Regions from separate parts of the Paenibacillus sp. J22P51 genome, predicted to be linked through region 1. Evidence: a T-box and tRNA genes for the amino acid it is inferred to sense, from the RefSeq annotation. Region 1 holds a T-box; the other holds one or more tRNA genes.

What was found. A T-box is a leader RNA that pairs with one kind of tRNA and senses whether it is charged. The one in region 1 lies ahead of AC58QC_RS05230 (valine--tRNA ligase), so its partner is inferred to be a tRNA-Val.
Region 2: it has a tRNA-Val gene. The T-box ahead of AC58QC_RS05230 (valine--tRNA ligase) is inferred to sense a tRNA for this amino acid. The anticodon was not compared.

What each region holds. Positions count from the first base shown of each region.
Region 1 covers NZ_JCAUAZ010000002.1:96,599-103,215, reverse strand. The annotation lists gene murC (UDP-N-acetylmuramate--L-alanine ligase) at 1-727, opposite strand, end outside; gene AC58QC_RS05235 (bifunctional folylpolyglutamate synthase/dihydrofolate synthase) at 783-2,156, opposite strand; gene AC58QC_RS05230 (valine--tRNA ligase) at 2,227-4,887, opposite strand; T-box leader at 4,973-5,234, opposite strand; gene AC58QC_RS05225 (LysM peptidoglycan-binding domain-containing protein) at 5,445-6,518, opposite strand.
Region 2 covers NZ_JCAUAZ010000003.1:282,648-289,264, reverse strand. The annotation lists gene AC58QC_RS09490 (divergent PAP2 family protein) at 1-231, opposite strand, end outside; gene AC58QC_RS09485 (CBS domain-containing protein) at 330-755, shown strand; gene AC58QC_RS09480 (hypothetical protein) at 833-1,333, opposite strand; gene AC58QC_RS09475 (superoxide dismutase family protein) at 1,356-1,907, opposite strand; gene AC58QC_RS09470 (hypothetical protein) at 2,084-2,410, opposite strand; gene AC58QC_RS09465 (hypothetical protein) at 2,699-2,860, shown strand; gene AC58QC_RS09460 (alpha/beta-type small acid-soluble spore protein) at 3,011-3,220, shown strand; gene AC58QC_RS09455 (hypothetical protein) at 3,758-3,952, opposite strand; tRNA gene AC58QC_RS09450 (tRNA-Val) at 4,313-4,385, shown strand; gene AC58QC_RS09445 (endo-alpha-N-acetylgalactosaminidase family protein) at 4,760-6,154, shown strand.

The sequences.
Region 1 (6,617 bases):
CCGTAAAGGTCACTTTGCGATCACCAAGCGAGATGTCACGTGCGATATAATCCGCTTCCGTTTCAATCCCATACGTAATCACTTGGCTTTGAATTTCCGGTATCATTTCACGCAGGAATTCATCATCTTGACATACGATTGCTTTACCGCCAGGTCTTACTTGACTTAGAAATTGTTTGTACGCTTTTTTCAAATTTTCGAAATCGCCATTGTAATTTTCCAAGTGATCGGCTTCGATATTGTTCACTAAGGCTAGGGTTGGGTGATATTGAAGGAACGTTCCATCGCTCTCATCCGCTTCCGCAACAACGTACTCCCCTTTGCCAGCTTTGGCATTGCTGCCTACATTCATGATTTCTCCACCGATAATATACGTTGGATCTATCCCGCAAATCTCCATCACTAAAGCAATCATCGAGGAGGTTGTTGTCTTTCCGTGGGCACCTGCAACGGCAATCCCTTTACGTTCATTCATCAGCCTTCCCAGCATTTGTGAACGATGAATAATGGGAATGTTCAATTGCTCTGCCGCTTGCATTTCCACATTATCTTTGGCTAACGCCGTTGAATATACAACCAAATCGGCTCCTGATACGTTCGTTGCCTCATGACCAATAAAAACTTGAGCACCTTTGGCTTTCAGTTTATCAGTAAGCTCTTGCTGTGCTAGATCTGATCCCGAAATGCGGTAACCCATCTCGAGCATGACTTTGGCAATGGCACTCATGCCGTATCCGCCGATTCCTATAAAATGTACGTGTTCTGCTTGACTCACGCCGTTCTCACCATCCTTTTTCAGAATCGGTTTGATAGGTTATCCAAGAACGAACATCAGAGATTAAATACAGCGTGCCGGATACGACCGCCAGATCATCCTGCTCAGTTCTATTTGTTAATAAGGTTAAAGCTTGCTTCCAATCGCGTTCTACAACAATGTCAACCTCTAGATTCATCTCTCGAAGAAGACCACTTGCGATTTCAGCGAGCAGGGAAGCATCCCCTTTTTTATGAAAATTCGCTTCGGTAATAATGAGCGTATCCACCAATGGTAGTATATGCCTTAAGTAGCCTGTATGATTCTTCGTCGCTAGCATTCCAATCATCATATGAAGCTTCTTATAACTATAAACGTTTTGAAGTGCTGCAGCCAGTGTTGCAGCCCCTTCTGGGTTATGAGCCCCATCGATTAGGATTCGCGGTTCCTGTGAAACCATTTCCAGCCTACCTGGCCATTTCGTTCCCTCAAGACCCTTTTGCAAATCCACATCCTCCACAATAGTGGCATAATATTGACGAAGAACCTCAAGAGTCATGACCGCTACGGCCGCATTCTTCAATTGATGCTCACCATTCAATGTGATAGACAGATCTGGTATAGGTCGAAAAGGTCCGTTAAACTGGAAGCTTTGACGATCTAGCTCGCTGTTCACTTCAGTCAACGTAAATTGATCGCCAAGGGAGTAAAGCGTGGCTTTCTTCGCCTTCGCCGTTTGCTCTATAACGTTCCAAATCGCGGCAGGCTCAACAGCCGTAATGACTGGAACTCCCGCTTTAATAATCCCTGCTTTCTCAGCTGCTACGAGCTCCAGCGTATCACCCAGAATATCCATATGATCATGGCCTACATTCGTAATTACGGTAACGATTGGATTCACGATATTCGTGCTATCCAGCCTTCCCCCGAGACCTGTTTCCCATACCACGTAATCGGGATAAGCCACTTTTCCGAAGTAAAGAATCGCAAGTGCAGTCGAAATTTCAAACATCGTTGGCTGGCCAACCTCTGTGGCTGCAATCTCATCCACAATCGGCTTCATGTCATTCACTAATCGCAGCAGGACGTCATCCTCAATGTCCGCACCATTCACCTGAATACGATTGGTATATTTCACCAAATAGGGTGACGTAAACGTGCCTACATCATAGCCGCACGCTTGAAGCACGGAAGCTAAATAAGCGCATGTTGAGCCCTTTCCATTCGTACCAGCCACATGAATGAACTTCAGCCTGCGTTCTGGGTGACCTAGCTTCTCCATGAGGAGATGCATACGTTGGAGGCCCGGTTTCATACCGAGCTTCTCCATCCGTCCAACAATCCAATCAATGGCTTCCTGTGCGGTTTGAAATTCACCCGCAGTGTTCTTGATTTCATCCATTGTTCTCATCCTCTTTTACTATATGAATCACCTTGTAGACGAACCTAGGCAATCGTATAATTTGCGTTCATTAAGCCTTTAACTCCGCTAATCGAGCGATAACTTTATCCCGCTTATCCGCATAATCGGCAAGCTTGGCTTTCTCCTCTTCGATAACTTTCGCAGGTGCCTTAGCTACAAAGCCTTCATTGCCCAGCTTTTTCTCAATACGCTCTACCTCACCATGCAAGGATTGCAGTTCTTTATCCAAACGAGCAAGCTCTTGCGCGATATCGATCAGACCCGCTAAAGGTAAGTACAACTCAGCTCCTGTGATAATTGCCGTCATCGCTTTGTCTGGTGCTGCCATACCAAGGTCAATTTCAAGATTAGATGTGTTGCAGAAGCGCTTCAGGTATTCCTCATTTTTGCTAAGAATCTCCTGTGTCTCTGAACTTGCAGGTTTAATAAGCAGCTCCACTTTCTTACTCATCGGCACATTCACTTCAGCACGGATATTTCGAACCGAACGAATCGCTTCCATCAAAAGCTCCATCTCACGAATCGCATCAGGCGCCTCGAAGGCTGCGTTCTCTGTCGGCCAGGCCGCCAGCGTAATCGTATCGCCAACATGCGGCAAGTGCTGCCAGATTTCCTCCGAGATGAACGGCATGAATGGATGAATCAAACGCTGTGTTTGGTCTAGTACATAAGCTAGAACGGATTGTGTCTGCTTCTTCGCCGCTGCATCCGTGCCATACAGGCTCAGTTTGCTGAACTCAATGTACCAATCACAGAGATCATCCCAGATGAAGTTATAGAGCAGTCGCCCTGTTTCACCGAATTCGTAGCTGTCAATCAGACGAGTTACATCACGAACCGTCTCGTTCAAACGATGCAAAATCCAACGGTCTGCTGTACCTAGTTGACCAGTCAAATCGATATCAGCTGCGTTTACACCTTCCAAATTCATCAGAGCGAATCGAGATGCGTTCCAAATCTTATTGGCAAAATTACGAGCTTGCTCAACCCGCTCCCAGCGGAAGCGCAAATCTTGACCCGGCGTACTGCTCGTAGAAATCATATAACGCATGGCATCCGCACCGTATTTCTCGATAACTTCTAACGGATCAACACCATTACCAAGGGATTTGGACATTTTGCGGCCTTCGGAATCGCGAACAAGACCATGCATAAGCACATCTTTGAAAGGAATTTGTCCCGTAAATTCAAGTCCTTGGAAAATCATTCGAGCTACCCAGAAATAAATGATATCGTAGCCAGTTACTAGAACACTCGTCGGATAGAAACGCTTCATGTCTTCGGAATCATTCGGCCACCCTAATGTGGAGAAAGGCCATAGCGCCGAGCTGAACCATGTATCCAGGACATCGTTATCTTGGTTAAGATTCGTGCTTTGGCAATGTGAGCAAGCTGTAGCATCTTCACGGGTTACGGTCACTTGACCGCAATCAGCACAGTGCCAAGCAGGAATTCGGTGTCCCCACCATAACTGACGGGAAATACACCAGTCACGTACATTTTCAATCCAGCTCAGATATGTTTTCTCGAAACGATCTGGTACAAAATTAACACCAGTGCCTGATTTTTGCGCTTCAATCGCTTGATCAGCAAGCGGCTGCATTTTCACGAACCATTGCGTGGACAAGTAAGGTTCAATAACTGCACCACTGCGCTCGCTATGTCCAACTTGGTGAACGTGCTCTTCGATTTTAATCAGAACGCCTTGTTCTTTCAAATCTGCTACGATTTGCTTCCGGCACTCGAAACGGTCCTGCCCTTGGTAAGGGCCAGCGTTCGCATTCATCGTTCCGGATTCGTCCATAACGAGAATTTGCGGCAGATTGTGACGCTTTCCTACTTCGAAATCGTTCGGATCATGCGCAGGCGTGATTTTTACTGCGCCGCTTCCGAACTCTTTTTCAACATAATCGTCTGCAATAATCGGAATTTCGCGGTTGACGATTGGAAGCAGTAAAGACTTTCCGATAAGGTGCTTGTAACGCTCATCCTTCGGATGAACTGCAACGGCTGTATCGCCAAGCATCGTTTCAGGACGCGTCGTAGCCACAACGATGGAGCCTGATCCGTCAGTCGTTTCATACTTCAAATGATACAGCGCACCTTGTACTTCTTTATATTCAACTTCAATATCCGAAAGAGCCGTGCGTGCCGCTGGATCCCAGTTAATAATATAGTTGCCGCGATAAATCAGGCCTTTTTCAAACAAGCTAACGAAAACTTCACGAACCGCTTGTGAAAGTCCTTCATCTAGGGTGAAGCGTTCACGCGAATAATCAAGTGAGAAGCCCATTTTGGCCCATTGCTCGCGTATGGTATCCGCATATAATTCTTTCCACTCCCAGACCTTCTCCAAGAACTTCTCGCGTCCAAGATCGTAGCGCGTTTGTCCTTGCTCACGAAGCTTCTGCTCAACACGCGTTTGCGTTGCAATCCCAGCATGATCAGAGCCAGGCAGCCACAGCGTGTCAAAGCCCTGCATACGCTTCGTACGAATCAGAATATCTTGCAGTGTAAAATCAAGCGCATGCCCGATGTGCAGCATACCTGTTACATTCGGAGGCGGGATCACGATCGTGTAGGTTTCCGCGTCAGGGCGGTTGCCTGCTTTGAAAAATTCATTTTTAATCCAGTAATCGTACCATTTACGCTCCGCTTCTTTCGGGTCGTACGTGGTAGGCATTTCTGTTTGTAATTTGGCTTCGGTCATAAAAGTACCTCCATATCTGGCTAGATGTTAATGTGATTGCAAAAAATTAAGATGAGCAAATAAACACAAAAAAACCTTTCGCCCAAAAAAGGACGAAAGGTATAGCTTCCGTGGTACCACCTTCATTTCATGTGACTTGCCCCAATAGCAAATAACATGACACTTATAACAGATAACGGCTGCGACCGGAAAATGCTAATGCATGCGAGAAACGATAACTCTGCGATTGCACTCACATTTACTGCTCCAGGGCGACTTCGATCGGATGTTTCCTGAGGAACCTCTCAGCGCTGCAGTTCCACTCTCTGAAGGGCGTTCCGACTACTACTCCCTATCTTTGCAATTCCATATGTTGGTTTGAAAATGATTTACACTATATGATATCGAATTATTTACACATAGTCAATAATTTCAGCGCCTTTTATTAGGATTATTTTCTAGTATTGGGCGAAATGGTGTAACTTATACGTTGACCTTAACTACATCCCATATTCCCCCAAACATAAAGAGCCCCCAGCCGCGATAGCAGCCGGAGGCTCTTGCCTATGTATCGGTTATTATTTGGGCAGATAAATAACTTGACCCACTGTGATATCCTGATCGCTCAATCGATTCATCAATTGAATCTCACGCGTTGTCAGTTGATATCGCTTGGCAATTGACTCTAACGTATCTTCCTTTTGAACGATACATAATTTGAGCTTCTTGAACTCTTGCGACTCCGATCTGCTCTGGAGAAATAATCTCCTCCATTCAACGGCATCTATCCGCGATTCCGCCTCAAGAGCCGCTTGCGCCTCTGCTTCCGCAATCCGCTTGTCGGAAAGATACGTGCCTGCCTTTGATAATAACGATTTGATGCCATACGGGTTAACCTCCACAGCGTCCGCGGCCTTCTTCCCAAAGGCAACTTTAAGCTCCTTTTTCTCCTCCGTAACAACGGTACTATCGGCATGCGGGGTTACCTTCAGCTCGATTTGTTCCACTTCTACTCCAAACGTGTCATCGCCATGACTGACTGGTTGAGCCGCAATGACCGCTGGTTCAGGTGCAGCTGCAATTAGAGTTGGAGATGGTGTAGGAATCGGCGTAGGAAGGACTGGTGTCGGCGGTGGTTGGATCACTTGTGGAATCTGTGGTTCTTGCACAGCCTGCGCAAATTGTACGGGTGCTGGTGCGTACGGAATGATGGGCTCGGAGCGCGGATAGTCAATTTGATGAACAAATGTGACCTCTTCTTCCTCCCGCCAGTTCTCTTGCTGTGCAGAAACCATTTCTACACCTTGTAGGGAAAGAACCCCCGTTACATTCAAGCTGCGAGCCGATAAGAGGTCGATATCAAAGTTCTCGATTTCCACCTGAATATCTTCTACACGATGAATGCGATTCAAGGGAAGCGTGATTTCGACAGGAATTAAATGCTCAAGTGTGCGAGGACTGCCGCCTTCGTCACTAAAGTAATTACCCGTAAGTAGTAAATTCCCCTTTAAGATCGCTTGATCATCCAGCGTTATCACTTGAATATGCGGAAGCAATTCTACTTCATTTAATTCTTGTATAGCCGCCAAATTTTCCTGCAAATGCACACGTTCATAAATATCAAATCGTAACCCTGGTTGTTGTTCAGACACCGAATGAATCCTCCCTTCCGTTAACTCGAAACATAAATCAGCTCCGAATTGTTGGGTGATATACTTGATTGTCTCTAAAAGTATATGGGTGGAGGAGGC
Region 2 (6,617 bases), on a different contig from region 1:
GACAACTGCTCCGAATACGGAGCACACCGCAAAATCAATGGCAGAGAAGCCTCTTTTCAGCCCAATATATGTGGCCAATGCCGTGACACCTGATGAATGAGAGCTTGGCATTCCACCTGTTTGTACTAATTGTGACCAATCCCATTTTTTACTGAACACATACGTTAAAGGTAATTTGATGGCTTGAGCGGCACCAATACCGATCAGAGCCGTAGTCAATGCTCGATTCATTTCCGTTCACCTCACTACTAGCATCCATCACAGGTTTAGATTCTATGCGCAAAGTTTGTTATACTAGACACATTGATTCTTTGTAAGGAGTGTGACTGATGAATATCGCCTTTTTCCTTTTACCTAAATCCGAAGTCATTACCGCGACTCCACAAGCAACCCTTCGACAAACGTTGGAGCGTATGGAGTATCATCGATATACCGCTGTCCCGATTCTTTCCGATGAGGGTCATTATGTAGGAACCGTTACCGAAGGGGATTTACTTTGGTTTCTCAAAAATTCTGAGCATATCGGCTTTGAGAATGCCCACCGACATGTACTTGAAGAAGTTCCTCTGCGAGTTAAAAATAAACCCGTTCATATTCATGCAGACATGGTGGATCTGATTGATTTGGCTAAAGTACAAAACTTTGTACCTGTCGTCGATGATTCGGATAAATTCATCGGGATCGTTCGACGGAGTGAAATTATTGAGTATTGCGCGAAGCAAATGAACTTTAGAACCAAAGCTGTACAGCCCTAATTTATCGTTTATTAGTTATGAAAAAAAGGAAAAAGGCTGATATATTCAGCCTTTTTCCTTTTTTTCTAACCATATTATTATTGTAACTGGCCATTTGAGGATGCTTTGGAAGATACAAATTCACTTGCCCAGTCTACCATCCCATTCATTAGAGTAAGAATGAGATTAACCGCATCTTTCTCGGTTAGCGATCCATTGGATTGACTACTGACGTACTGTGATGTTTTTTGTTCCAGCTTAACAACTAAATCTTTAATTTTCAAAAGCTCATTGGCTAAATCAGTTACTTGCTGATTATTCGAGTCACCCTGGCTTGATTTCATATTTTGGCTTTGACCTTGGCTTTGATCTTTACTCTGATCTTGGCTTTGGTTTTGACTTTGAGAGGCACTTGTAGTTGCTGCTTCGTCTTGCGCGGTTACACTGTTATCAGTGGAAGCCTTTTGACCTTGGCTGTCTTGAGAGCTTTGAGCGCTTGAGATCAACATCTTTTTGACCTGCTCTAATTCGATCAATACCATATCATTTTGTTTTGTTAATTCATCCATTTGCAACTTGAGATCCTGTGTTTTGATCATGTTGTCGAAACCCTTCCTTCCCTTATTTCACAGCACCGCAAGCAATCCGCTTACCCGAGTTGCCGGATGGATCCGTTTTCAGATCATCTGCCTTCTCATGAATAACCAAACTAGAGCCTCCCGGTTTAAAAAGCGAGTTCGTTTGGTCCTTTTCTAACACGACCGCCTTCGTTACAGCGCTGAACTTCCCATTGCCTTGTGCATCCACAATGAGATTTGGAAGATCTCCCGCATGCGCCCCTTTGGGATTCAAGAAGCCATGTTCCTTTTTATGAGGATTCAAATGCGCTCCAGCCGAATCAAACGTTGGTGCTTCGCATATAGCTTTCTCATGAATGTGCAAGCCATGTACACCAGGAGGTAGCCCGCTAACTTGTACATCCAGCTGTACACCCTCCTTCACGGCCGTTAATTGCGCTGACCCTACCGATTGGTTATTTGCTCCGATAAGTGCAACACTGATTGTTTCTGGAGGCGGAGTTGCCTCTGATACCAAGGTGCTTCTAGCTGCTTGACAACCTGTCAACATAAAGAGACCCAAGCTGGCCGTCACCATAAATTGAACTGATTTCATTGTGTACAATCCTCCTGTAAAACCACACATTGGTATATTCTACCCTTAGGATGCACAACTGCCTCTCACGGTAACCATATTTCAACTAACAAATTTTCTAATTCTTCCGTTGGCACAACAAAAAACCTGCCATCTTTCGATCGCAGGCCCTTCTTATTTGTGTCTCTTGGATATGATTATAAAATGGTCATGAGCTTGGCAATGATTTGAAGATTTTCTAATTTCCTTTTATAGAAGTGGAACTCAACCTTCGTATGTTCAACTGCATCTTCCATTTGTAAAACCTGCTTCTGTAAGTCTTTCGTGTACGGCCATAATTCTGCTTGTCGTTGAAGCTCATTTTTCCCGGTAACGAGACCTTCACCAATCACTTCATACTCTTTGGATAGAAGCATATGCTTCGCCCAATTCAATTCAGATACGGCATCGACATAAATGGCTTCTGCTTGTTTTAATAATTCTGGTACAAGTTGTAGCTCTAAAATAACATCCGACCGGTTCATTCGGATTCCTCCTAAAGAGTTTTCATAGAAACTCAGCATAGTAAATCATGAAAAATTGGTACTTAGCCTCATTTATATTCATAGAAAAACAAAACATGCACAATCGCTGAAAGCCGCGAAAATAGCGGATTTTCTCTTCTTTTTCGACTTGTTCCGCAACAGCTTATCCCTAAAAAGTGACAGAACAATCAAGATTACATTAAATCTATTCAATAGGCTTCCAACCTACTTGTATAACCTAGTAGAACTGATACAATGTTACTATACGTATCAGAGGAGGTGACAAAAATGAGCCAAGAGGAAGAAGTAGTACAACAAAATGAGCAAGAAGAAATCTCTGCTGAATCCACTGAAGAAGTGGTAAGTCAAGAGGCTGAAGTAGAAATCGCTGAAGCGATTGAAGAAGCAGCTGCTGCAGAGGAAGAAAGCGAACAATCCGAAGAAGAATAATGAAACCGCTATCATAATAGTTAAAATATCCCCCTCAACTTAACCGTTGGGGGTTTATTGATTTTATAAAAATTTTTTTTGATTTCCGCGAATAAATATTCTGAACATTCAAATAATACTGGTGTACCAAAAAAAAGGAGATGATTTTGAATGGCTAGATCAAACACTTTGGTCGTACAACAAGCTAAAGCAGCACTGGATCAAATGAAGTATGAAGTCGCTCAGGAAATTGGTGTCCCTCTCTCCCCTTCTGGTTACAACGGTAATTTGGCAACACGTGATGCTGGCTCAATCGGTGGCAACATCACAAAAAGATTAGTGCAAATGGCTGAACAATCTCTCGGCGGCTACAAACGCTAATCCTTTGATGTAGGAGCAAGCTCAAAAAAGACTGAATCACTCGATCCTCCTTAGAGTGACCTTCAGTCTTTTTTCTATTTCCTTCGAATTCCTCCGATTTTCCTTCAATTTCCTCACCAGTTTTCCCAAATGTCTATAATTGATCTCCTAGTTTTAGTATGATTACCTTGCCCCTATACCCGGAAAAGGAGTGTTGAACCGATGACCATGCAATACGAAATCTTTCGTGACCCCTTCCGAATGTTAATTTTATTGGCCACCTTAGTAAGCGAGAAGCAAAACGAACCTGCCCTCCAATTTGACAACGTACCTTTTTTCGAAAATGATACCTTTCTTATTCAGCACGACAAGTTTGTGTACAAAAAAAACCTTACAGAAATCACCTGGTTTCAATTTTTAGGAAGAGACATTGCATGTAGTAAAGACCTGTCCCGCGAAGATTATAATAAAATGTTTGTTGATTGCCTCGCGTCCTTATATCACATTACATAAAAAACGAAGGAGCAGATCACTGAGATCTGCTCCTTCATTTTATTATTACTTCTTCTTTACTTCCTCAACAAAAACATCACTTGCATCACGTGTGCTTCCAAGCTCAAGAATCGTATATTTTTTCTCGCCGATCATGATCACATCTTCCACTTCAGGTAGAGGATCGCCCAGATACACAGTACCTAAATACACATTACTACTCTTCAACCGTAAATTCCAACGATGTTGTTGTTTCGTCATATCCTTTTTCCTCCCAAACTCTAATGATCTCAAGTTACCATAAATTCACGCAAGATGAAAGCTATACTAGGAAACATCGCATGGATATGGTACATTTGATTCACAATCATTACCAGAGAGGCTGACAACTTGCTATGACATCAACAGGCGTTACAGAAGAGGAGCTTTCCCTTTTACTTGCAAAAGACACAGATTCTCCAATTGAAGAAGCTTTACATACCCCCTTTATTCCGCGATCCAAAAAGAAGAGAAAGCCTTATTCTATCCTGCATAAGCTGATCTTTTTCTGGCAAAAGTGAGCCTGCCCATCAATTGACAATCTCTCGAATTCTTGGTATATTACTAAATGTATCCATAAACGACTTGTTAGCTCAGCTGGGAGAGCACTATCTTGACAGGGTAGGGGTCAGTGGTTCGAGCCCACTACAGGTCATACTAGAAAGTCCTTACATTGTAAGGGCTTTTTGTTTTTAAGGCAGTCATAAATACCTCGTAAAACTGAATTTATTCCCATTGGTCACATACTGGTCACCGATGACGCTTATTTAGCTAGAAAACACTGTTCTCGTTGAGGTAATAACTTGTCATCAGGACATGAAAGTGTGGATTGGATTAAACTAATGGGTAGCATAGTTGAATTAGAATTTAAGTATCTTGCATTTTTATGAAATCGTATAAAAGAGTCAAAATAGTATAGGTATTAAAGAAAATCGTGCATTTCTCAAAATTATGCTCTCGATTAAGCTTAGAAGAAATCGCTTCGTTTGGAATGCTTAGCGATTACAGAAGAACGAAGGAGGGGATTGGATGTCTCAGACAACAGCTTTCCAAGAAGCATGGCGCTCCATTTCAGGGGATTACTACGACTGGAGGCTGACGCTGCAGCCGGAAACTCTGTACAATTACGATTACAGCCAGATGCTGACGATGAAGTTGATGTTGGCTACGCCTGACGGAAAAGGCGGTTCGAACGTGCATTGCACATTCGAGCAGGCGCTTCGATATATCAAAGAGACGGACAGGATGACCAGAGGCATTCCGAAAATCATATACCTTATCGGATGGCAGTACAACGGTCATGATGACAAGTATCCTGCCTGGGACGAAGTGAATCCGCACTTAAAAAGACCGCAGGACGAAAGTGCTAGAGACAGTTATCTGTGGCTGGTAAAGGAAGCTCGACGTTACAACACGACGATAAGCGTTCATGTCAACATGACGGACGCTTACGATGACAGCCCGCTTTGGAAGCAGTACCTGGAGCGCGATCTGATCTCGCGCAACGAAGACGGCTCTTTGCTGCAAATCGGCTGCTGGAACGATAGATCAGCCTATCAAATTTGCTACAAGCACGAGTGGGAGAGCGGAACGACGGTGCAGCGCATCGAAAAGCTCATATCGCTGCTGAAGCTGGAAGATGCGCGAACGGTGCATTTGGATGCGTATTTCCCGAGGGCGAATACTTACAGCGGTATATCGCAAGACGAGGAGTCGTCATATATGCGCCGTACGATCCGCTATTTCCGTCAGCGCGGCATCGACGTGACGAGCGAAAACTTTGCCCTTTTGCGCACCGATCCGTTCATCGGCTTGCAGCCATGGTGCTGGTGGTTCGATCAAAATCAAGAGCAGCATTTTCTGGAACGTCCTGCCCGATTGATCAGCGGAGCTTCTTTACGTAATTACAGCATTCCTTTTCCACATATGAGCTCCGACTTGGAATTTCTGTTCGGTACGGGGGTGCAAGGAGAGGATATTTTTCCGCTTGAGAACTGGCACCAGCTATTCCTGGAGCAGTTCTGTCTGAACATGCTTCAATATCAATATTTGAATTCGTTGGATCGGTTGCGTTTGGAAAACAAGGGCGAAAACCGAATCATGCATTATTCCGGGGGACATGTAGTCTCTTTGGCGGATCGTTCGGTCACCTGCAACGGAAGAGTGCTGCGGGAACACAACGACGTGCTTTTCCCTGCGCTATGGCAAGCTAAACCGGAGTTGATCGCCTACAGTAAAGGGGGATATGCGAACAAACTGTGGACTCTTCCGCCGGATTGGAGCTATGTGGGCGAAGTCGATATTTACCGGATTACGCCCGATGGCTTAGCCGCGGAGCAGCTTGCTCAGAAGCTCGTCGAAGGGACGCTCGAGTTGTCTTTAGCACCGGGATCGGCTTTTTCGATTTTCCCGACAAGTAGGTGACAACGTATTGATTACGTGTAAAATGCCATTAAAACAACACGATCAACTGTTCGATAAGCCGATTGATCGCTGGAACCCTGCTCGATCCAGGCGCTATTAACAAACTTGGAACGATAGCTCAAAAACAAACTAATCTAAATTCTCTGGAGGAAAAAATGGGTTACATTTGTCCAGTTTGTGGTTTTGACGAATTAGAAAAGCAACCATATGATGAAAAGGGGAATGAATCATTCGAGATTTGCGTATGTTGCAGTTTTGAGTTTGGCGTTGATGATATGCTTTATACGTTTGAAACTTACCGAGTGGAATGATTATCTAATGGTGCGAAATGGATGTTCCATACTCGACGCAGTGATAACTGGAACGCAAATGAACAACTAAAGAATATTGACAGGTTCAAACCAATGTACATCCCATACCATCGGCCACCAAAGCCCTAAGCTAACGGAGAACGATAGTTCAA